One region of the Anaerostipes sp. 494a genome, then DNA from elsewhere that is predicted to be linked to it. Evidence: predicted binding sites of a transcription regulator. Region 1 holds the regulator's gene; each other region holds the start of a gene.
The links. Region 1 encodes NrdR, which represses ribonucleotide reductase genes. Its sites were predicted from a motif close to CACAANATNTTGTG; they were not measured.
Positions count from the first base shown of each region.

Region 2: the regulator NrdR is predicted to act here: its motif matches at 4,279-4,292, upstream of nrdD (anaerobic ribonucleoside-triphosphate reductase).
Region 3: the regulator NrdR is predicted to act here: its motif matches at 2,598-2,611, upstream of nrdD (anaerobic ribonucleoside-triphosphate reductase).

Region 1 is NZ_MJIF01000001.1:453,183-461,257, reverse strand. It holds gene rsxC (electron transport complex subunit RsxC) at 1-595, shown strand, start outside; gene BHF70_RS02425 (RnfABCDGE type electron transport complex subunit D) at 609-1,559, shown strand; gene BHF70_RS02420 (RnfABCDGE type electron transport complex subunit G) at 1,552-2,163, shown strand; gene rsxE (electron transport complex subunit RsxE) at 2,165-2,866, shown strand; gene rsxA (electron transport complex subunit RsxA) at 2,878-3,453, shown strand; gene BHF70_RS02405 (RnfABCDGE type electron transport complex subunit B) at 3,466-4,284, shown strand; gene BHF70_RS02400 (YlmC/YmxH family sporulation protein) at 4,386-4,634, shown strand; gene nrdR (transcriptional regulator NrdR) at 4,684-5,133, shown strand; gene BHF70_RS02390 (YifB family Mg chelatase-like AAA ATPase) at 5,198-6,724, shown strand; gene dprA (DNA-processing protein DprA) at 6,714-7,808, shown strand; gene topA (type I DNA topoisomerase) at 7,855-8,075, shown strand, end outside.
Region 2 is NZ_MJIF01000001.1:1,319,524-1,327,598, reverse strand. It holds gene ispE (4-(cytidine 5'-diphospho)-2-C-methyl-D-erythritol kinase) at 1-109, shown strand, start outside; gene BHF70_RS06705 (GntR family transcriptional regulator) at 130-804, shown strand; gene BHF70_RS06700 (spore germination protein) at 1,138-2,649, shown strand; gene BHF70_RS06695 (GerAB/ArcD/ProY family transporter) at 2,639-3,694, shown strand; gene BHF70_RS06690 (Ger(x)C family spore germination protein) at 3,678-4,211, shown strand; gene nrdD (anaerobic ribonucleoside-triphosphate reductase) at 4,516-6,636, shown strand; gene nrdG (anaerobic ribonucleoside-triphosphate reductase activating protein) at 6,636-7,127, shown strand; gene uvrC (excinuclease ABC subunit UvrC) at 7,561-8,075, shown strand, end outside.
Region 3 is NZ_MJIF01000001.1:669,123-677,197, reverse strand. It holds gene BHF70_RS03570 (HlyC/CorC family transporter) at 1-161, opposite strand, end outside; gene BHF70_RS03565 (methylated-DNA--[protein]-cysteine S-methyltransferase) at 290-751, shown strand; partial or broken gene BHF70_RS13000 (MATE family efflux transporter) at 897-1,963, shown strand; gene BHF70_RS03555 (manganese efflux pump MntP) at 1,974-2,531, shown strand; gene nrdD (anaerobic ribonucleoside-triphosphate reductase) at 2,666-4,855, shown strand; gene nrdG (anaerobic ribonucleoside-triphosphate reductase activating protein) at 4,867-5,352, shown strand; gene BHF70_RS03540 (LytR/AlgR family response regulator transcription factor) at 5,480-6,205, shown strand; gene BHF70_RS03535 (ABC transporter substrate-binding protein) at 6,506-7,513, opposite strand; gene BHF70_RS03530 (glycosyl hydrolase family 18 protein) at 7,870-8,075, shown strand, end outside.

The DNA of each region.
Region 1 (8,075 bases):
TTATGCAACAACAGGAAGAAGTATTAATTCAAGTATGCTTCCAGCTGATGCAGGATGTATCGTTGATAACGTTGCAACAATCGTAGCAATTAAAGAAGCAGTTAAAGATGGTAAACCATTATACCAGCGTTTAGTAACTGTAACAGGAGATGCAATTGCAAATCCAAGCAACTTTATGGTTCGTACAGGTACAAATGTCAATGAACTGATTGAAGCTGCCGGTGGATTTAAAGTTCAGCCGGAAAAGATTATCTCCGGAGGACCTATGATGGGTATGGCAATGTTTACTACAGATGTTCCTGCAGTCAAGACATTTTCATCATTCCTTGCACTTTCAAAGGATGAGGTTGCTGCCAATGAGCCAAGTAACTGTATCAGATGTGGCCGCTGTGTCAGAGTCTGTCCACAGAAACTGATGCCAGCAAAATTATCTGTTCTTGCAGACAACAACCAGTTTGATGAATTTGAAAAGCTCTATGGAGCAGAATGTGTAGAATGTGGATGCTGTTCCTACATTTGTCCTGCAAAACGTAATCTTGCACAGTCAATGAAAACAGGACGTAAACAGGTATTAGCAAACCGTAGAAAGAAATAAAGGAGAGATACATATGAGCGAATCATTATATCATGTGTCTGCCAACCCTCATGTAAGAGATAATGGCTCAACACAGAAGATTATGCTGGATGTAATAATTGCATTATTACCCGCTACTATTTTTGGTATCTATATCTTTGGTGTTCCTGCGGCAATTACAATTGCAATTACGGTTGTTACTTGTGTTGTAGCAGAATATGCATACCAGAAACTTATGAAACAGCCGGTGACTATCAGTGATCTTAGTGCTGTTCTTACCGGATTATTACTTGCGTTAAACCTGCCTGCAGAAGTTCCTTTCTGGCTTCCAATCTTAGGTGGTATTTTTGCAATCATTGTCGTAAAACAGCTTTTCGGTGGCTTAGGACAGAATTTCATGAACCCTGCACTTGGTGCAAGATGTTTCCTGATGATTTCCTTTGCTGCAAGAATGACAACATTTACATATGACGGTGTGACAACAGCAACACCTATGGCAGCATTAAAAGCAGGAAAAACTGTAGACGTATTAAAATTATTTGAAGGGTTCATTCCAGGTACTATTGGAGAGACTTCTGCAATACTGCTGATTATTGGAGGAATTTATCTTGTTATCCGTAAAGTTATTTCTCCAATCATTCCATGTGTCTATATCGCAACAGTAGCAGTGTTTGTGGCGCTGTTTGGAGGACATGGACTGGATATTAACTTTATTGCTTCTCACTTATTTGGTGGAGGACTTATGTTAGGTGCTATCTTTATGGCAACAGACTACGTAACATCCCCGATTACAGATAAGGGAAAAGTAATCTATGCATTACTTCTCGGTATTCTTACCGGAACATTCCGTCTGTTTGGACCAATGTCTGAAGGAGTATCATATTCCATCATTATTGCGAACTTACTTGTTCCGTTGATTGAGAAAGTAACCGTTCCTACTCCATTTGGAATCGTTAAAGCAAAAGGAGGTAAGAGCAATGAATAAGAATCTGATTACAGATTGTATCAAATTATGTGTTATCACTCTGATTGCCGGTCTCCTTCTTGGATTTGTATATAACATTACAAAAGCTCCGATTGCAGCCCAGGAAGAAAAGACAAAACAGGAAGCTTATAAAGCAGTATTTGCTGATGCAGCAAAATTTGAAAATGTGAAGTTAGATCAGAAAGAAGTTGCGAAAGTATTAAAAGCAAATGATCTTGGTCAGAACACAATCAGTGAAGCAGCAAAAGCAGTAGACAGCAATGGAAAAGAACTTGGTTATGTATTTTCTGTCACAAATCCGGAAGGATATGGCGGAAATGTATCATTATCTGTTGGTGTTCGTAATGATGGAACAGTAAATGGATATGAAACATTATCTATTAGTGAAACAGCCGGACTTGGTATGAAAGCTACAGAAGATGAGTTCAAAAGTAATTTCAAAAATAAAAAAGCAGATAAATTTGAAGTTGTAAAAGATGGTTCTGGAAAAAATGATGATGCAAAAGTTGATGCTATCAGTGGTGCAACAATTACAAGCCGTGCTGTAACAAGCGGTGTCAACAGCTGTGTTGCATATGCAAAGAGCCTGAAGGGAGGTAAGTAAGATGAAACCAAATCCAATAGAACGTTTGATTAATGGTATCGTAAAAGAAAACCCAACCTTCGTATTAATGTTAGGTATGTGTCCGACACTTGCTGTAACAACATCAGCAATCAATGGTGCAGGAATGGGCTTATCAACAACAGCTGTATTAATGTTTTCCAATCTGATTATTTCAGCATTAAGAAATATAATTCCAGACAGAGTCAGAATTCCAGGATATATTGTTGTTATCGCTTCCCTGGTAACAATTGTTCAGTTTTTACTTCAGGGTTATGTGCCATCTGTAAATGCAGCATTGGGACTTTACATTCCTCTGATCGTAGTTAACTGTATCATCCTTGGACGTGCTGAATCATTTGCAGCAAAAAATGGTCCTATTGTATCATTTTTTGATGGACTTGGAATGGGACTTGGTTTTACTATTGCATTGACATTAATCGGTGCTTTCCGTGAATTACTGGGAGCAGGACAGATTTTTGGAATGCAGGTTATGCCAGCATCCTATGAACCAATTACAATCTTTATTCTTGCTCCAGGAGCATTCTTTGTATTAGCTTGTCTGGTTGCAGCTCAGAATAAGATCAGAAGTAAAAAACCTGGAAAGAAAGCACCTGCATCTACAGGATGTGGAGATTGTGCCAACTGTGGAAATAGTGCATGTGGCTCCAGAAGCTTTTTTGATACAACAGTCGATGATAAATAAGGAGGATTATTATGAAGGATTTATTGTTAATTGCCATTGGGTCCGCCCTGGTAAATAACGTCGTATTAAGCCAGTTCCTTGGTTTGTGTCCTTTCCTTGGAGTTTCTAAAAAAGTTGAAACTGCTGGCGGAATGGGTGCAGCGGTCATCTTCGTTATTACCATCGCATCAGCCGTAACTAATTTAATTTATTCGTTTATTTTAGTTCCAACAGGACTGGAATATCTGCAGACTATCGTATTTATTCTGGTAATTGCAGCATTAGTACAGTTCGTAGAATTAGTATTGAAAAAATCCATGCCGGCATTGTATGAAGCATTGGGAGTATATCTTCCTCTGATTACAACAAACTGTGCTGTACTTGGTGTGGCTTTAACTAATGTGCAGAACAGCTATAGTTTTGTTACCAGTGTTGTAAATGGTATTGGTACTTCCATTGGATTTACCGTTGCTATCGTAATCCTGGCTGGTATTCGTGAAAGAATGGAACATAATAATATACCGGAATCTTTTAAAGGAATGCCAATTACTCTTGTAACTGCAGGGTTGATGGCAATTGCTTTCTTTGGATTCTCAGGAATCATATAGGAGGTAGTAGGAATGGACGTTACAGCAATTATTCTTGCGGCCGTCGTTGTAGGAGGAACTGGACTGGTAATTGCCATCTTACTTGGAATTGCCTCTGAGAAATTTAAAGTTCCTGTTGACGAAAAAGAAGTCGCAATCAGAGCAGAACTTCCTGGAAACAACTGTGGTGGATGTGGCTATGCAGGTTGTGATGGCCTTGCAAAAGCAATCGCAAATGGTGAAGCACCGGTTAACGGATGTCCTGTTGGTGGACCAGCAGCTGCAGAAAAAATCAGTGCAATCATGGGAGTTGAAGCAGGAGAATTTGTAAAGAAAGTGGCATTTGTAAAATGTGCCGGAACTTGTGAAAAAGCAGCTGATAAATATAAGTATAGTGGAACACAGAGCTGTATTGAAGCTATGACAGTGCCAGGTGCGGGACCAAAAGCCTGCGAATATGGATGTCTTGGTTTTGGAAGCTGTGCAAATGTTTGCCCGGAAGATGCAATTTCTATTGTAAACGGAATTGCTTATATTGACAAAGAAGCATGTGTTGCATGTGGTAAATGTACAGAAATCTGTCCGAAAGGATTGATTGAGCTTGTACCATATGATAAAAAATGTAAAGTACAATGTAGTTCTAAAGACTTTGGAAAAGCCGTTATGTCTGTATGTAAGGCCGGATGTATCGGTTGTAAAGCCTGTGAAAAGGCTTGTAAACTGGGAGCTATTACCGTTGAAAATAATATTGCCAAGATCGATTATGACAAATGTGTTGGATGCGGATTATGTGCAAATAAATGTCCAAAGGGCATTATTACAGGAAAAAAAGAAGTTAAGAAAGAAGCCTAGACTTTTGAGATGTCTGGGTGCACAAGACAGGGAGAATTTTCTTCCTGTCTTTTTGTATAAGATGCTTTGGTTTTGAATATAAATGAAAAAAAGGTGTTTTTATGAATTTTCTTGAGCTGCGGCAAAAGGATGTAATCAATTGTAAGACTGGAGAAAGACTTGGTTTTGTGATTGATCTGGAATTTGAGCTTGAAAACGGATGTATATGCTTTTTAATTGTTCCAAAAGCGGAAAAACTAATCCGTTGCTTTGGAAAAAATCAGATATATAGAATACCATATAAAAAAATTGTCAAAATTGGGCATGATACAATTCTTGTAGATATAAATGAAAAAGAATGTTTGAAGTAGAATATAAAAAATGTTATACTGCAAGCAAAAGAAACGGAGGTAGCGAAAGATGAAGTGTCCATATTGTGGAAGTGAAAGTTCCAGAGTTATTGATTCAAGACCAGCGGACGATAATAATGCCATTCGTCGGAGAAGACAATGTGATGACTGCAGTAAACGTTTTACCACATATGAAAAGATTGAAACAGAGCCATTATCAGTAATCAAAAAGGATAAAACAAGGCAGTTATATGATAGAAACAAGATACGTCATGGAATTGTTCAGTCATGTCATAAATTACCTATTTCCATGGCTCAGATTGATCAGGCAGTGGATGAGATTGAGACAAAGATTTTTAACCTGGGATTCAGGGAAGTTGAAACATCTCTTATAGGAGAAATTGTCATGGACAAAATCAAAGATCTGGATGAAGTGGCATATGTGCGTTTTGCTGCAATCTATCGCGAATTTAAAGATGTAAATACTTTTATGAATGAATTAAAGAAGCTCTTGAAATAATTTCCAATTATGGTATGATAATCCTATCATTTTGGAAAACCTTCCTGAGAAGAAGGAGTCAGTTATGATTTATCAGGAAGTGCAAAGTGGCATTGTTTCAGGTGTCACGGGACATTTAATTCATGTAGAAGTTGAAATCAGAAATGGTCTTCCCTATTTTACTATGGTAGGCTATTTATCCAAGGAAGCCGCAGAGGCACGAGAGCGAGTTGCCTCTGCACTTCGATCTATCGGGCATCCATTGCCATCTATGAAAATCACAGTTAATTTATCCCCTGCAAATATCAGAAAAAGCGGCACAGCATTTGATTTTCCCATTGCTGTAGCCTTTTTAGCATGTCTGGGCTTAATACCATCCGATCAATTACATAACTTTTGTGTGCTTGGAGAACTGGGTCTTAATGGGAGAATTCATGGTGTTGGAAATTGTCTTCCCATTATTTTAGAAGCAAGGAAGCAGGGAATAAAGAAATTTTTTGTTGCAGAAGATGATCGAGATTCTCTGGATTCCATTGAAGGAATTGAAATATTTTATATGAAAACTTTGGAAAATGTCATAGACTTTTTTCATGGAAAACTTAAAAAGAATCATTTCAAAAGAAAGATAGAATGGGAGAACAGAGAGTATCCTGAAGACTATATTGATATAAAAGGTCAGGAACATTTAAAACGTGCCATTGAGATCGCAGTGACCGGAAAACATCATATGTTAATTGCAGGGTCACCAGGTTCAGGCAAGACAATGGCAGTAAAAAGAATTCCTTCTATATTATATCCATTAACAGATGATGAGAGATTGGAAGTACAAAGTATATATGATGCAACAGGTGTTCCAAGGAATATCATGGATACAGACAGGCCTTTTCGAATTCCACATTCATCTATTTCTAAGGCTGCTTTTACAGGAGGAGGGAAAAATCCAAAGGCAGGAGAAATTACACTTGCGCATCTGGGAATTTTATTTTTAGATGAAATGATGGATTTTCGGACTGAATGTCTGGAAGCTTTAAAGCAGCCATTGGAAGATAATGAGATTATTATGAATCGTCTTGGGAAAAACTACATATTTCCAGCGGATTTTCAATTAATTGGTATCATGAATCCGTGTCCTTGCGGATATGGACTGGAAGAAGGAAAATGCAGGTGTTCTTACTACGAAAAACGGAGATATCTGAAGAAATTATCAGGGCCTCTTCTGGATAGGTTTGATATGATATTATCTGCAGTGGAAGAAAAGACAGCTATAGAAATTAATCAAAGTGAATCATCGAAAACCATAAAGAACAGAATTGTTGAAAATGTAAATAAAGAGAAACAGCTGCTAAGAAAAACAGGATATTCTTTTTTTAGTGAAATAAAAGCTTTTGATATGAAGAAACTATGTAATATATCAAAAGATGGAGAAGCTCTGATTTGTAATATTTACAAAGATGGAAAGATTTCTAAGAGGGGTGTTGACAAAATAAAAAAGTTATCAATGACCATTGCACTTATGGATGACCAGGAACAAATTCAGCCATATCATATCATAGAGGCTTTATCTTATCGAAATGATAGCTTTTTAAAAGAGGTGCTTGGCGATGACAGATAAATTATATTGGTATTGGTTTTCAGCTTTGTCTGGTATCAGTTCCGTAAAACAGCATCAGCTCATGGAGATTTTCTGTCATCCCAGAGAATTATTTTTGGTAAAACCTAATATAATAGAAGAAAAGTTTTCAAAAAGCCAACTGGAGACATTTATAAAAACAAGAAATATATCTTTTATTCAAGAACAATATGAGCAATTAGAAAAACAGGAAATTATATGTACTATGTTTCAGGAAGCGACATACCCGTCGCGTCTAAAAAAAATCTACGATTTTCCTTATGTATTTTTTCAAAAAGGACAACCTTATAAAGAAAAGTCTCTTAATATAGCAATCGTTGGTACAAGGTTTCCTACATCTTATGGAATAGAAATTGCCAGGAGATTTGCTAAGGAGCTGGCATCTTATAACGTTGGGGTCATAAGTGGACTTGCAAAGGGAATCGATGGAGCAGCTCATAGAGGAGCAATGTCTCAAACCGGAATGACAACAGGTATTCTTGGGTGTGGAATTGATAAAATTTATCCAAAAGATAATTATCAGTTATTTCATGAAATGTATTTAACCCAAACAGTCCTATCAGAATATCCACCTGGAGTACCTCCATATTCATGGAATTTTCCAAAAAGGAACAGACTGATCAGTGGATTAAGTGACGGAGTTGTTGTTGTAGAAGCTGAGAAAAAAAGCGGTTCATTGATTACAGCAGACTGTGGACTGGAACAAAATAAAGAGATATTTGCAGTGCCGGGACCGGTTACACAAAAAAAGCATGAGGGTTGTCATAGATTGATAAAAGAAGGTGCAAAGCTAACAGAATCTGTTGAAGATATTCTGACAGAATTCCCGGATTTCACAAAATATTCAGGAAATTTCAGTCAATTTATGGGAAAATGTCTTGCGGTTACAGAAAAAAAGGTGTATGATGTGTTAGATTTGTATCCGAAACATTTAAATGAAATCGTATATTTATCAGGGCTATCATTTGAAAAAACCCTGGAAGTATTGTTTCATTTGGAATCGGATGGCTATGTGAAACAGGTACACCATAATATATATATAAGATGTGAGATGCCAACTGTTTAGAAGGAGGCATTCTTGAATAAAAATCTTAGCAAGGGGTAAGTATAATATGCCAAAATATCTAGTAATCGTTGAATCACCAGCGAAAGCAAAAACAATTAAAAAATTTCTTGGTAAGAATTACGAGGTAATTGCATCAAACGGACATGTCAGGGATCTTCCGAAAAGTACCTTGGGAATTGATCTGGAAAATGATTTTGAACCAAAGTATATTACCATCAGAGGAAAGGGAGAGGTACTGGCAACTCTTCGTAAAGCGGTGAAAAAAGC
Region 2 (8,075 bases), 870 kb from region 1:
GACGATTTTTGGAATTTTCTCTGATAAGAAAAAGGCAGATCAGGCATTAAAATCCCTGAGAAGCATCAAAGACATAAAGCAGGCTTATGTAGTTAGGCCAATACAATAAGAGAAGCAGGAGGAGTAACAATGAGTGATAAATTAAAAGTAAATATGAATGAATATCTTCCATTGCGTGATGTGGTGTTTAACACACTTCGTCAGGCAATTATTACAGGAGAGTTTGCACCGGGAGAAAGATTAATGGAAATCGCCCTGGCAAATCGACTTGGAGTAAGCCGTACACCAGTCAGAGAGGCAATTCGTAAGCTGGAGCTGGAAGGTCTTGTTGTAATGATTCCTAGAAAAGGTGCGGAAGTTGCAAGAATTACAGAGAAAGATTTAAGAGATGTTCTGGAGGTTCGCAGTTCACTGGAAGAATTAGCGGCAGAACTGGCAACAGAGAGGATGAATGATGAATCCAGAGCCAAAATTGAGAAGGCACTGACAGAATTTGAAAAAGCGATTGAATCAGGAGATAATGCTGCCATTGCAGATAGTGATATGGAATTCCACGATACCATTTTTGATTCCACAGGGAATGCAAGACTGATACAGATTTTAAACAATCTAAGGGAACAGATGTATCGTTATCGTCTGGAATATATCAAAGATACAGAATATCATGCAAGTCTTCTGAAAGAACATAAGGCAATGGCTAAAGCCATGTTCTCAGGGAAAAAAGAAGAGGCCAAAGAGATTATGAAGAATCATCTTTATAATCAGGAAATGACAGTAATTCGTAATATAAAAGAAGAAAACTAACATAATAAAAAGAAACGTCACAGGAGCCGTAGTGAGAAAAAAATTTCTCTGTGTTCCTGTGGCGTTTTTTATTTCATGGAAAGATTTTGCTACGATAAAGTGTAAAGGCCTTCCCATGAAACAAAAACGCTCCGCGCAGATGTGCAAAGGAAAGCAGTTAAAACTGCTGCACATCGGCACGCAAAGCGGAGCAAGTCCCTCATGATCGAGGGATACAGGGAGTTGATAGCGGACTTGTCCGCTTTGTTCTTACGTTAGAGCGTAAAATCTCTTCCTGAGAATAAAAAAACGGTTTTTCTCTCATAATAATCAAAAACAGAAAGGCCGATGGATATGGATGAGTTTCATGGACGAGATCATAAATTAAAAGGGAAGATTTCCCAGGATATTCAAAACAATATAAAGTATGTAGAAGCAGTGATGGCTGATTGCAATGATTTGATAAAAAAAGAGTTTCATATAGGAAGACGAAGGAATATACGAATTTATGTTGTTTATATGGATGGTCTGGTAAATACAGAAATGATTCAGGAATCAGTGATCAAACCTATGCTGATTGAACCTGTGCAGGAGAAAAGACAGGCTGTTGATCAATGGGTGATTGAAAGTGCGGATCGAAAATGGATTACAACTATGGAGGAAGCTTTCACAGCAATTCTTTCTGGAAATACAGTAGTATTTATTGATGGAGAGGGACAGGCAATTCTTATTTCCAGTAAAATGCCGCCGACACGGGGAGTTCAGACTGCGGATCAGGAAGTAGCTATGGTTGGTCCAAAGGACAGTTTTAATGAAAGTCTGAGAACCAATACAGCACTGGTGCGGCGTCGTATTCGTGACACTCGTTTGAAAGTAATCCAAAAACAGGTAGGTACCAGAAGTAAAACAGATTATGCAATAATGTATATAGATGATCTGGTAAAAAAAGATATATTAGAAGAAATTGAAGCACAGATAGAGGAGATGTGTGTGGATGGAGTGCTTGACAGCAGTATGCTTCAGCAGTTCTTAGAGAAGAATACAAAAACTCCTTTTCCAACATATCAGCTGACACAGCGTCCTGACAAAACTGCCAGTGGATTACTTGAAGGAAGAATCGCTGTTATTGTGGATAATTCTCCTGAGGCGTTGCTGCTTCCTGTTACTTTGAATGTTTTTTTTCAGGCCAGTGATGATTATTATAATCGATGGGAGACAGCAACATTTGCAAGAATACTTCGATATATTTCAGCTTTTTTAGCCGTAGGACTGCCTGGATTTTATGTGGCCCTTGCCAGTTATCATCCGGAAGTCCTGCCAACCCCTTTTTTACTGGCGTTGGTATCGGCCAGAGAAGGGGTTCCATTTCCGGTAGTTGTGGAAGTGCTGCTGATGGAGCTTTCTTTTGAACTTCTTCGGGAAGCAGGAATTCGTCTGCCGGGACAGCTTGGAGGGACTATAGGAATCGTTGGAGGACTGATTGTAGGACAGGCAGCAGTAGATGCCCATATTGTCAGTACAATTGTGGTTATTGTGGTTTCATTGACAGCCATTGCATCTTTTTCTATTCCCAATGAAATATTCACAGGAGCCTTTCGTCTGTTGAAGTTTATGCTCATCGCCTTTTGCACTTTTTGGGGACTTTATGGATTTTTTCTTGGATGCCTGGCAATTTTTATTCATTTGTTTCAAATGGAAAATTACGGAGTTCCTTACATGTATCCTACAACGGCAAAAGAGCACGGTGTATCCACGGCTTTTCAGGATTATGTAATCAGGGCACCTTTGAAAAGTATGAAATTACGGCCGGAGTTTACAAAAAATGATGCAAGAATCAGGCAAAAGGAGGAACGCCATGGAAAATAAGCATCAGGTAATTACAGAAAGGCAGGGGAACAGGATTTTTATACTGGAAACTTTTTCTGCTTCGGCATTATTTCTGCCACAGGTGGTTTTAGGGAAAAATGCGGAAAGTGGAATCCTTTCAGTAGCAGGAGCCTGCTTTCTGGCGGGAATATATTTTTTGATAACAGAAAAAATGACCAGGGGCATATCAATGGAGCAAATGTTAAAAGGACATCCCTTGGCGGCTGTTTTTTATTATATGCGTTTCTGGATAAATGGAGTCTTTTTTTATATTTATATCCTTTTTATGGTATCCCGTTACCTTCTTCCAGGCAGAAAGCCATGGTTTGCAGGAGTACTGTTGATGATTCTTGCATGGATGATTAACAGAAGTGGATTAAGAGGACGGGGAAGGGTTATGGAAGGAATTTTCTGGTTTGTGCTGCTTCCGGTTATCTTTGTTTTACTATTAAGTCTTACAGATTTATCGTTAGGGGAACTCAGTGTAACAACATTTTCATGGAATCACTTTGTTAATGGAATGATTGGGGCAGTAGCGTTGCTTCATCCAATGGAACTGGCGTGGTTTTACAGAGGAAATATAAATCAAGGAAATATGACAGTTTCATCTTTTTTAGGTTTGGGAATCCTTCTTATGGGAATTTTCTGTGCAGTGACAGGCTCACTGGGAAGAAAAATGATTTTGTATGATGAAAATCCGGTAATGTCCATGGCACAGGGAGCGGCAATGCCTGGAGGTTTAATGGCCCGTCTGGATATTTTTCTTATTGCTTTCTGGATCGTAGGAGTTTTCTGTGTTTTCAGCGGATATTTGTTTTATGGAAATGAGAGCATTAGGAATACTTTTCAAAACGGAGGGAAAATAGCAGCGTGGCTGTCCTATGGAGGAATATTGTTTATGACTGATTTCCTTTTTGATCTTTATCCGCTTTTTCAAAAGTATTTTTTGTGGTTCATCTATGGAAATCTGATTATTGGAATGATTTTTCCGCTGGTACTGTTTCTGAGTAGAAGAAGGAGAAAAAAGAATGAAATTTACAGCTAAATGTTTTCTGATTCTGCTTTTGCTGACAATATTTACCGGCTGCTGCGGATGCAAAAATCAGAAAGATATTGAAGACAGTAGTTATATCCTGGCTATGGGATTTGAAAAAAACGGTGATCAATACCTGGTACGATATTCTTATGCTGATTTTGATAATGAAAAAAGCAATTCAGGAACAAAGATACCGTCAAAATCCATAACCTTTCTGGCAGACTCTTTTGCTGATGCCAACAAAAAATGGGAAAAATATCAGATGAAAAATTTAAATTTTGGACATTTAAAGGTAATTATTTTTGGTAATGGAGTGAAAGATCCAAAGATTATAAAAGAATTGCTCAGGCATCCGCAAATTGCCAAATCTGTTTTTGTGCTAAAAACAGATAAAAGTATTTCTGATGTTTTTTCAAAAGAAAAAAATCTGAGCATTTCTTTTGGAGAATATGTGGCAAAATCTATTGAAAATTCTGAAGAAATTACTTTACCTAAAAATTATACCTTAGGACGGATAATGTATTGACTTTCTATTTGACCAATGATAATATTGAAATACTTCACATTATGTTGTGGAATGGATTTCGAATAAACACTATATATAGTATATCAGATGAGGGATGACTCCCGCCTCTGTAGGCGGTGAGCAACAATTATGTATCAGTGGCGGGTTTCAATCCCCCATCTGATATACGCTCCGCGAGGATGCGCAGGAATTCGGATTGGAAGTATGTCTGCTATGCAGACCCGAATTCCGCGCCAAGACTCGCGAGCGAGTCTTGAATATAGAAAAGATTATACGATATAGCCGAAAGGGGAGAAAGAGCTAAATGATCAAAGTAGTAAAGAAAGATGGTACAAGAGAGGATTTCAATGTGCAGAAGGTTGTGGTAGCAGTTAATAAATCTGCTTATCGTGCATTGGTGAAATTTTCTCAGAAAGAACTGGATTTTATTTGTGACTTTGTAACGAAAAAAGTACAGGAGATGCATAAAGATGAAGTTCATATTTCGGAGATGCATAATGTAGTAGAAGGAGCTCTGGAGCAGACGAATCCTCTGGTCGCTAAAAGCTATCGCGATTACAGAAATTATAAACAGGATTTTGTTCAGATGCTGGATGAAGTTTATAAAAAAAGTCAGTCTATTATGTATATTGGAGACAAAGAAAACAGTAATACAGACAGTGCACTGGTATCTACAAAGAGAAGTCTGATATTTAATGAATTAAATAAGGAGTTATATAAGAAATTCTTTTTAACTACAGAAGAAATACAGGCATGCAGAGATGGTTATATTTATATTCATGATATGTCTGCCCGCAGAGACACTATGAACTGCTGTCTGTTTGATGTGCAGGAAGTGTTAAAAGGCGGTTTTGAAATGGGAAATCTCTGGTATAACGAGCCAAAGACACTGGATGTAGCTTTTGACGTTATTGGAGATATTGTTTTAAGTGCTGCCAGTCAGCAGTATGGCGGATTTACTGTACCGAATATTGAGCTGATTCTGGAGCCTTATGCAGAGAAATCCTATAATAAAGCCATAAAGAGATATCTGGAACTGGGTCTGCTTGAAGATAAAGCTGAGGCGGAAGCATTAAAGGATGTAAAGAGAGAATTTGAGCAGGGATTTCAGGGACTGGAATATAAGTTTAACAGTGTTTCTTCCAGCAGAGGAGATTATCCGTTTATTACCATTACGGCAGGAACTGGAACCGGGCGATTTGCAAAGATGGCTACAATTTCCATGCTGGATGTAAGAAGACAAGGTCAGGGAAAGGAAGGACATAAAAAACCTGTTCTGTTTCCTAAAATTGTATTTTTATATGACAAGAACCTCCATGGACCAGGAGGAGAACTGGAAGATGTGTTTGAAGCAGGAATCCGTTGTTCCAGCAAGACTATGTATCCAGACTGGCTGAGCCTTACGGGAGAAGGGTATATTTCCAGCATGTATAAAAAGTACGGAAAGATTATCAGTCCCATGGGTTGTCGTGCATTTTTATCTCCGTGGTATGAGAGAGGCGGAATGGAGCCGGCAGATGAGGAAGATGTTCCGGTATTTGTAGGAAGATTTAATATAGGAGCAGTCAGCCTGCATCTTCCAATGATTTATGCCAAGGCAAAACAGGAAAGCAGAGATTTTCATGAAGTTTTAGATTATTATCTGAATCTGATTCGTCAGCTTCATATCAGAACCTATGAATATCTGGGAGAGATGAAGGCGTCCACCAATCCTTTGGCGTACTGCGAAGGTGGTTTCCTTGGGGGACATCTGGATCTTCATGACAAAATCAAACCATTGTTAAAATCTGCAACAGCATCTTTTGGAATTACGGCATTAAATGAGCTGCAGCAGCTTTATAACCATAAATCCCTGGTGGAAGACGGAAAGTTTGCACTGGAAACATTACAATATATTAATGAGCAGGTAGCCAGGTTTAAAAAGGAAGATGGTTATTTGTATGCTATTTATGGAACTCCGGCAGAAAATCTCTGTGGATTGCAGGTGAAACAGTTCCGTAAGAAATATGGAGTTATTGAAAATGTATCTGACAGAGAATATGTCAGCAATTCTTTCCATTGTCATGTGGCAGAAGATATTACTCCAATAGAAAAACAGGATCTTGAAGGAAGATTCTGGGAATTAAGCAACGGTGGAAAGATTCAATATGTAAAATATCCAATCGATTATAATGAAGAGGCAATCAAAACTCTGGTGCGTCGTGCAATGGATCTTGGATATTACGAAGGAGTTAATTTATCTCTGGCTTATTGTGATGACTGTGGACATGAAGAACTGGAAATGGATGTATGTCCAAAATGTGGAAGTCATAATCTCACCAAAATTGATCGAATGAACGGATATCTATCTTATTCCAGAGTAAAAGGAGATACGAGACTAAATGATGCCAAAATGGCAGAAATTTCAGAAAGGAAATCCATGTAATGCGTTACCATAATATAACCAAGGATGATATGCTCAACGGAGACGGTCTCCGGGTGGTTTTGTGGGTCTCTGGATGTACTCACAAATGTAAAAACTGTCATAATCCGGTCACCTGGGATATTAAAGGCGGACTCGAGTTTGATGAAGGGGCAAAAAAGGAATTATTTGAAGCACTGGATAAACCGTATGTTTCAGGTATTACATTAAGTGGTGGAGATCCTCTTCATCCGGCAAATTGCAGAGATATTACCATTCTTGTGGAAGAAATTAAAGAAAAATTTCCGGAAAAGACAATCTGGATGTATACAGGATTTTGCTGGGAAGAAATTTCTACACTGGAAGTAATTAAAAATATTGATGTGCTGATAGACGGACCATACATAGAGGAATTACGAGATCCAAAGATTCATTGGAGAGGAAGTAGTAACCAGCGGGTGATTGATGTAAAACAATCATTAAAAGAAGATCGGCTCATTCTTCACTGCCAGTAGAAATTTAAATCTTTAGATTTGTTTAGAAAGTGTTTATAATTTTTTATTTTTGTTACATTGTATTAGAAAGGAATTTTGATATACTTAAAACATAGTTTTTCATATATTTTAATCCTCTCTTTTCATTTGATAAAAAGAAATCCCGCCAGATGATGGCGGGATTTTTTATTACATAGGAAATTCCTTTGAATTTCCTATGTAATAAAAAATGCTCCGCAAAAGATGCGACCAGATGCATAAGGTGATAATTGCTTACGCAATAGCATCTGGCGCGCAAAGCGGAGCAAGTCCCTCATGAGTGAGGGATAGAGGGAGTTGAAGCAGACTTGTCCGCTTTGTTCTTAATTACATAGAAAAGACCTTGTTACATTGTATCCATCTGCTATAGACTTGATTGCCAGCTTTTGTTAGAATGATGAAACGGAGGTTCATAATGTTTGATATTCAGGAAGAATTAAAGAAGCTCCCGGCTAAGCCAGGAGTTTATTTAATGCATAATAAAAAAGATGAAATTATATATGTGGGAAAGGCAATTAAGCTTTGTAACCGTGTGCGTCAGTATTTTCAGGATAGTCGGAATCTGTCTGTAAAAATTCAGCATATGGTTCAGAATATATCCTGGTTTGAATATATAATTACAGATTCTGAACTGGAAGCGCTGGTACTGGAGAGTAATCTGATCAAGGAACATCGTCCTAAATATAATACCATGTTAAAGGATGATAAAAATTACCCGTATATTAAGGTGACTACCAATGAGGATTTTCCAAGGATTATGCTTGCAAGAAAGATGAAACCGGATCACTGCAGATATTTTGGACCATATACCAGTTCAGGTGCTGTAAATGATACAATAGAATTGCTTCGAAAGATTTTTAAGATACGGACATGTAATCGCAGGTTACCTAAAGATATAGGAAAGGATCGTCCGTGTCTGTACTATCAGAT
Region 3 (8,075 bases), 220 kb from region 1:
AGCTTCAAAACGGTTTCTGCCCGCTTATCACCATCTTCTGCTATTGCACGAACTGCATGCTGGTTAACTGTTGTTAAGGCAGTTTCTGCTGAAGAAAAATAAGCAGAAAGAGCTAATAAAATAATAATTCCTATAAGCTGGAATATGACACTGGGGTCCAAATTAAAATCCCTCCTAGATAAAATTAAAAAATTGTTTTCATGTTCAATTACCACAATTTTACGAAAGAAATTAAGACTTGTCAACTCTATTCAATCTGATACAATGTATATGTAAAGGAGATGGGCATATGAGATACTATTACGATTATAATTTTCCAATCGGAAGATTAACAATTGTGGATGACGGGCATGGCATATGTGGCATACATTTCCACACACAAGGAAGAGACGTCGGAATGAAAAGAGAAACCCCAAATATTCAGAATACTGCATATCAGCTGACGGAATATTTTGCTGGAGAGAGAACAGAATTTGATCTTCCCTTATCTTTTCATGGAACAGAATTTCAACAGAAGGTTTGGAAAGCATTGTGTGAGATACCTTACGGACAGACTTGTACATATAAGGATATTGCAGAGAAGATTGGAATTCCAAAGGGCTGCAGGGCGGTTGGAATGGCGAATAATCAGAATCCAATAGCTATAGTGGTGCCATGCCACAGAGTAATTGGAATTAATGGATCTTTAACTGGATATTCAGGAGGACTGGATTTAAAAGAATTTCTTTTAGAATTGGAACATGCACTTTAATCGTCTTTTCCAGGTGATTTATTAAGAGAAGGAGTATTATGTCTTGACATAATATTCCTTTTATTTATACAATAAGAAGTTGTGTATTATGAGCAGCAACGTTTCGGTTATTAATAAGATAAGAGGCAAAAAGGGAAAGAAAGATATGAAAGGGAAAAAAGAGAATATAGAAGAAAATAAAATGGGAACTATGCCGGTATCTAAGCTGGTAATTTCTATGTCATTTCCCATGATGATTTCAATGACTGTTCAGGCATTATATAATGTTGTAGATAGTATTTTTGTATCCAGATTAAGCGAGCATGCATTGACAGCAGTATCAATGGCATTCCCCATACAGAATTTGATGATTGCTGTTGTAGCAGGACTGGCTGTCGGAATTAATTCTCTTCTTTCCAGAAGTCTGGGAGAAGGGAATCAGGAAAAAGTAAATAGCTGTGCTGATCATGGGTTGTTTCTGGTGTCTATTGGTTATTTGATTTTTTTATGTACAGGTCTATTTTTGTCCATGGATTTATGGTAAAGCAAACAAATATTCCGACCATTGTTTAAGGAGGAACAATGTATCTGAGAATATGTTGTATCTGTTCCTTCGGACTTATGGGGCAGATGACTTTTGAAAGACTTCTTCAGTCTACAGGAAGAACTATTTATACTATGATTACTCAGGGAATGGGAGCACTGATCAATATTATTCTGGATCCTATTCTTATTTTTGGATATTTTGGTTTGCCTAAAATGGGAATAGCAGGAGCAGCAACTGCAACTGTTATTGGACAGAATGCAGCTTGGATTCTCGCTATGTTTTATTATGCAGTCCATCGGGTCTGTTATGCAGTTGGAATTATGGCAGTTGGATTGGTTATTATCCAAACGATACCTGGAAGGCTATTAATGCTGTTTGATGCTTCGGAAACGATGTTGCAGATTGGTGTTCCGGCCTTAAGAATTATTAGTCTGAGCTTTGTTTTTGCAGGATATTGCGTTATTTTATCAGGGGTATTTCAGGCTTTGGGAAATGGAATCTACAGTATGATGGTTTCTGTTGCAAGGCAGTTAATAGTATTGCTTCCAGTAGCATTTTTATTTTCAAGGATTGGGGAATTATCCATGGTTTGGTTTGCTTATCCAGTTGCAGAAATTGCTTCTGTGGCAGTAAGTACATTTTTTTACCGAAGAATTAATCATCATATAATACATTACATAAGATAGGAGAAAAAACATGGATTTTTTGACACTGTTGATTTTATCAGTAGGACTGGCAATGGATGCTTTTGCAGTATCGATTTGTAAAGGACTTGCTATGAAAAGGGCAACTATTGAAAAAGCTTCTGTGGTAGGATTGTGGTTTGGAGTTTTTCAGGCCGGAATGCCCGTTTTAGGATACTTATTAGGGACACAGTTCAAAGAGCAGATTACAAGGGTAGATCACTGGATTGCTTTTATCCTTCTGGGAATGATCGGAATGAATATGATAAAAGAAGCAGAATCTGAAGATGAAGAAGCAGATGATTCGCTGGCTGTTAAGGAAATGTTTCTTTTAGCAGTTGCCACCAGCATTGATGCTTTAGCTGTTGGAATCACGTTTGCTTTTTTAAAGGTAAATATTGTTGAAGCAGCTTCTACGATTGGAATCAGCACATTTGTTATATCTGCAGCAGGAGTAAAAATCGGGAATCTATTTGGGACAAAATATAAATCTAAAGCAGAACTGGCAGGAGGAGTAATTCTGATACTTTTAGGTATGAAGATTCTTTTGGAGCATTTAGGAGTGTTATAAAGAATTATAAAAAGATGAAAGATTTCCTTTCTTTTTTTCATAAAACGGTGTATGATAGGGATGCAGCACAATATGTTGTGTCTGAAGAATGAACTAATAACAATATTTGGTATAAAATATATGAGGTGGAAAATATGAATTCTGAAGTAAAAACGAAGATAATCAAACGAAATGGAGAAGAGGTAGAGTTTAATATTGAGAAAATCAGTAATGCCATAGGCAAAGCAAATAAAGAAGTGCCAAAGATTCATCAAATGAATAAATATCAGATTGTTGCCATTGCAGATAATGTTGCACAGCAGGTAAAAACATCTTCCCACGCGGTTAACGTGGAAGATATCCAGAATATGGTTGAAACAGGAATCATGGAGATGAGAGGTTATGAGGTAGCACAGAAATATGTGAGATACCGTTATAAGAGAGAAATCTCCAGAAAATCAAATACAACAGATGATGGAATTTTGTCATTGCTGGAGAACATAAACGAAGAGGTTAATCAGGAAAATTCTAATAAGAATCCAGTAATCAATTCAACGCAGAGAGATTATATGGCTGGAGAAGTCAGTAAGGATTTATCCAAACGTGTTCTGCTTCCAGATGAAATCGTCAAAGCTCATGAAGAAGGTATCATCCATTTTCATGATTCTGATTACTTTGCTCAGAAAGAACATAATTGCGATTTGATCAATTTGGAAGATATGCTCCAGAATGGGACAGTTATTAGTGAAACTATGATTGAAAAACCCCATTCATTTTTTACAGCATGTAATGTGACTACACAGATCGTTGCTCAGGTTGCAAGTAACCAATATGGAGGACAGTCATTTACACTTGCTCATCTTGCCCCATTTGTAGATATTAGTCGTAAGAAACTTCGTCAAAATGTTATTCGAGAAAGAAAAGCATCTGGTGAAAGCATGGATGAAACGATTATTGATAAGATTACTGAGATGCGTCTTTATGATGAAGTCAAACAGGGAATTCAAACTATTCAGTATCAGCTTGTTACATTGATGACATGTAATGGACAGGCACCATTTGTTACTGTTTTTATGTATCTGGATGAAGTGCCGGAAGGACAGATAAGAGACGATCTTGCACTTGTTATTGAAGAAGTGCTGAAACAGAGAATCCAGGGAGTAAAAAATGAAAAAGGTGTATGGATTACACCTGCCTTTCCAAAGCTGATTTATGCATTGGATGATGATAATATTACACCGGATTCAAAATACTGGTATTTAACAGAGCTGGCAGCCAAATGTACAGCAAAACGTATGGTTCCGGATTATATATCAGCAAAAGTAATGCGGCAGTTAAAACAGGGAGATGTGTATACCTGTATGGGATGCCGTTCTTTCCTTACAGTGGAAGATTCACAGAGAAATCCTGATGGAAGTCATAAATATTATGGACGTTTTAATCAGGGGGTTGTTACGATCAATCTTGTTGATGTGGCATGTTCTTCTTATGGAGATATGAGTAGATTCTGGGAAATTCTAGAAGAACGTCTGGAATTATGCCATCGTGCTTTAAGATGTCGCCATGAAAGGCTGTTAGGAACTGTTTCAGATGTTGCACCGATTTTATGGCAGCATGGAGCACTTGCACGTTTGAAAAAAGGAGAAAAAATTGACAAATTGTTATACAATGGATACTCAACTATTTCTCTTGGATACGCGGGTCTTTATGAAATGTGCGTCAGAATGACGGGTAAATCACACACTGATCCTGCTGGAAAAGAATTTGCATTAAAGGTAATGCAAAAACTTAATGATAAATGTAAAGAATGGAAAGAAGCAGAAAATATCAGTTATTCTGTATATGGAACTCCAATGGAATCTACCACATATAAATTTGCCAAGTGTCTTCAGAAACGATTTGGAATTATTGAAGGAGTTACAGATAAAAATTATATTACAAATAGTTATCATGTTCATGTAACGGAGGAAATCGATGCATTTACCAAATTGGAATTTGAATCAGAATTCCAGAAATTATCTCCGGGAGGAGCTATCAGTTATATTGAAGTCCCTAATATGCAGAATAATATTCAGGCAGTACTGACTGTCATGCAGTTTATTTATGATAATATTATGTATGCGGAATTAAATACTAAAAGCGATTATTGTGAAGTATGCGGTTATGATGGAGAAATTAAGATAGAGAAAGATGAATCCGGGAAATTAATTTGGAAATGTCCAAACTGTGGAAATACTGATCAGGATCATATGTTTGTTGCACGGCGGACATGTGGTTATATAGGAACTCAATTCTGGAATCAGGGTCGTACACAGGAAATAAAAGATAGAGTTCTTCATTTATAAAAGGTGATAATATGTATTATGGGAATATAAAAAAGTGTGATATTGCCAATGGACCAGGAGTTAGGGTCAGCCTTTTTGTATCAGGCTGTCGAAATTGCTGCCCTGGATGTTTTAATAGGGAAACCTGGGATTTTCAATATGGACAGCCTTACACACAAGAAACGGAAGATCAGATTATTAAAATGCTGAGACCTGATTATATTGAAGGATTTTCTCTTTTGGGAGGGGAACCATTTGAGGAAGAAAATCAGGAAGTTTTGTGTAAGCTGTTAAAGAAGATCAAGACCTTTTATCCAGATAAAACTGTATGGTGTTATACAGGATACACATTTGATTCTGATCTGCAGGAAGGTGGAAAAAAATATACAGAAAATACTAAAGAAATGCTATCATATATTGATATACTTGTAGATGGACAGTTTATTGAAGAAGAAAAAGATATTTCCCTGCAGTTTAGAGGGAGCAGAAATCAGAGGATTATAGAGATAAATAATTAGAAAAAGAAGTATTTTGCATGAAAATGTAGAATACTTCTTTTTTGTACTGAAAATATAGTAAAAATATGTTATCATTAACATAGATTTTGATTCTATGAGTTAAAGTAATAAAGTGAGGGTTATATCAGTGGTCCAAAGAATTGTCATATGCGATGATAATAAAAAAGAACTGGAGGATGCCGCAAGGCTTATTCGGGAATTTTTTGATGAAATAAAAAAAGATATAGAGATTACACAATATAGGAGTGGACAAAGTCTTGTTGAAGATTGCCAGAATGGGAAAATATATCCCGATATATTATTTATTGATATTGAAATGAATGGTCTGACGGGTATTGAAACTGTAAAGTACATTAATCAATCTATACCGCAATGTTCTGTGGTTTATATGACGAATTATCTGGAATATGCCACAGAAGTATATACTACGGATCATATATATTATGTAATGAAATATGAATTAAAGCAACGTCTTCCGGAAATCTACCAGAAATGGCTGCATTTAAATCAGGAATATAATGAAAAAGTTCAGATTCCAATAAAGAACAGTGGATTTGAAATTGTGCGATTAAAAGATATTTTATATGCAGAACGAAAGAACAGAATAACATATATTTTTACAGAGAAGAAGGTTATTCAGACAAAAATGAAGATAGTGGAACTGGAAGAAATTCTAGATGAGTCGAAGATTGTTCGATGTCATGCAAGTTTTATGGTTGGAATGTGTCATATCATAAGATTCCAGAGAGAAGAGATTCTTGTAAAGGATGGTACTAAAATTCCAGTCAGCCGCAGATATCAGAAAGAAGTACGTGAAAAGTATCTGCAGTGGTTCGAGTCACATTTATTCTAAATTTGCAATGAGAGTCAATATATGCAAAATTAGACAAAAAAATGACAAAACTGGAAAAGATTTTATAGATAAAGTGAAGTATAATATAAATGTGCGTCAGGGGAGGATAATTCATCAAAGGGGAATTAGAAAGTATAGATGCCACGGTACGGTATGTCATAAATCAATATGGTACAAGGATGTTTGTTTAGAGGATATTGTCTTGTGTAGGAGCGGAGACGATATCCCGGACAACATAAGTGAAATGTTAAAATGTTGCCGGAAGTTGTTGAGACTTCCGGCTTTTATCATTTAAAATGATCAGTAAGATGCTTTTTTTGCAAAAGATTGATCAATAAGTTTATCAAATGGAACATTTTCTTTTAACTCACCGGCATCTTTTAAAATATCCTGGAGCAGGTTGAAACCATCTTTGGAAAAATCTGGAGTTGTTTTATAAGTGTCCTGTTTTTTATAACGCTTTATGATCTTTGTCAGGTCGTTCTTGGATACATCAGGAAATTGATTGCCGATGACTTCTGCAATATCTTCTGGAGAATGTTTTTCGACATAGGATTGGCCTTTTGCAATGGCATTGGTAAAACCCTGAATGATATTCGGATTTTTTTTCAGGTAGCTTTTTTTGGCACAGTAGGCTGTATATGGTACAAATCCGCTTTCTACCCCAAGGGAAGAAACTACATATCCGGCACCTTGTTTTTCAAGAGCTGTTGCATTAGGTTCAAATTCTACAGTAAAATCACCAGTACCTCCTGCAAATGCCCCAGAGGTATTGGCAAAATCAATATTTTGAATTAGATTTACATCTTTTTCTGGATTTAACCCATTTTGTTTTAAAATATATTCAAGAATCATCTGTGGCATACCACCTTTTCTACCGCCAATTAAATTTTTTCCTTTTAAATCTGTCCAGTGAAAATCTTTGATTTTTTTTCTGGATACGAGAAAATTGCCGGCACGCTGGGTTAACTGAGCAAAACAGACAGCATAGTCTTTATTACCTTCATTATATTGATATATAGCAGCTTCCGGTCCCATAAAACCAATATCTGCATTATCAGAAATAACGGCAGTCATTGTTTTATCTGCACCAAAACCTGTATCAACTTTTAAATCTATTCCTTCTTCTTTAAAATATCCTTTTTCAATTGCAACATATTGAGGGGCATAAAAAATAGAGTGTGTAACTTCGTTTAAGGTGACTTTTGTCAGTTTGTCAGTTTTTTTATCCTTTGGATCACAGCCGGTAGAAAAGATACAGACTATGGAGACTGAAAGCAGTAATGCGAAGATTTTTCGAAATCTCATAAATGCTCCTTAAAATATACGTTGGTATAGTATATGAAGAAATAGAGTAAAATGTGAAAAGCTATTGAGTGGATATAGAAGAGATTATTAATTGTGTTTAACGGAGAAAAAAAGAGGAGCCGGAAGAATTAACTTCCGGCATTATGAAAAAGTATGAAAAAAAGTTTTAGCAAAGTTAGCAATGTATATTAGCTACTTGCTATAGTCATAGTTTAACCATAAAATGTGAAAAAAATGTGATAATAATTTGATAAAAATATGTTGTGAAATTTTTTTTTGAAAAATATATAAAATCTGAATTTCGTAAGTATAGTTGTTAAAAAATATTTATAGAATGAAAGAAAAAGGATGTTTCCATGATACATGTAACAGAAGCAGGAGAAACGATAGAATCTATTGCATATAGATATGGAGTATCTTCTCAAAGTATTATTTTCAACAATCAATTGAGGAATGAAAAACTGGTTATTGGGCAGGCGCTGTTAATTTTAATTCCGGAAATTGTATATGAAGTTTCTGCTGGGGATTCTTTGTTTTCTATCAGCCAGAAGTATGGAATTTC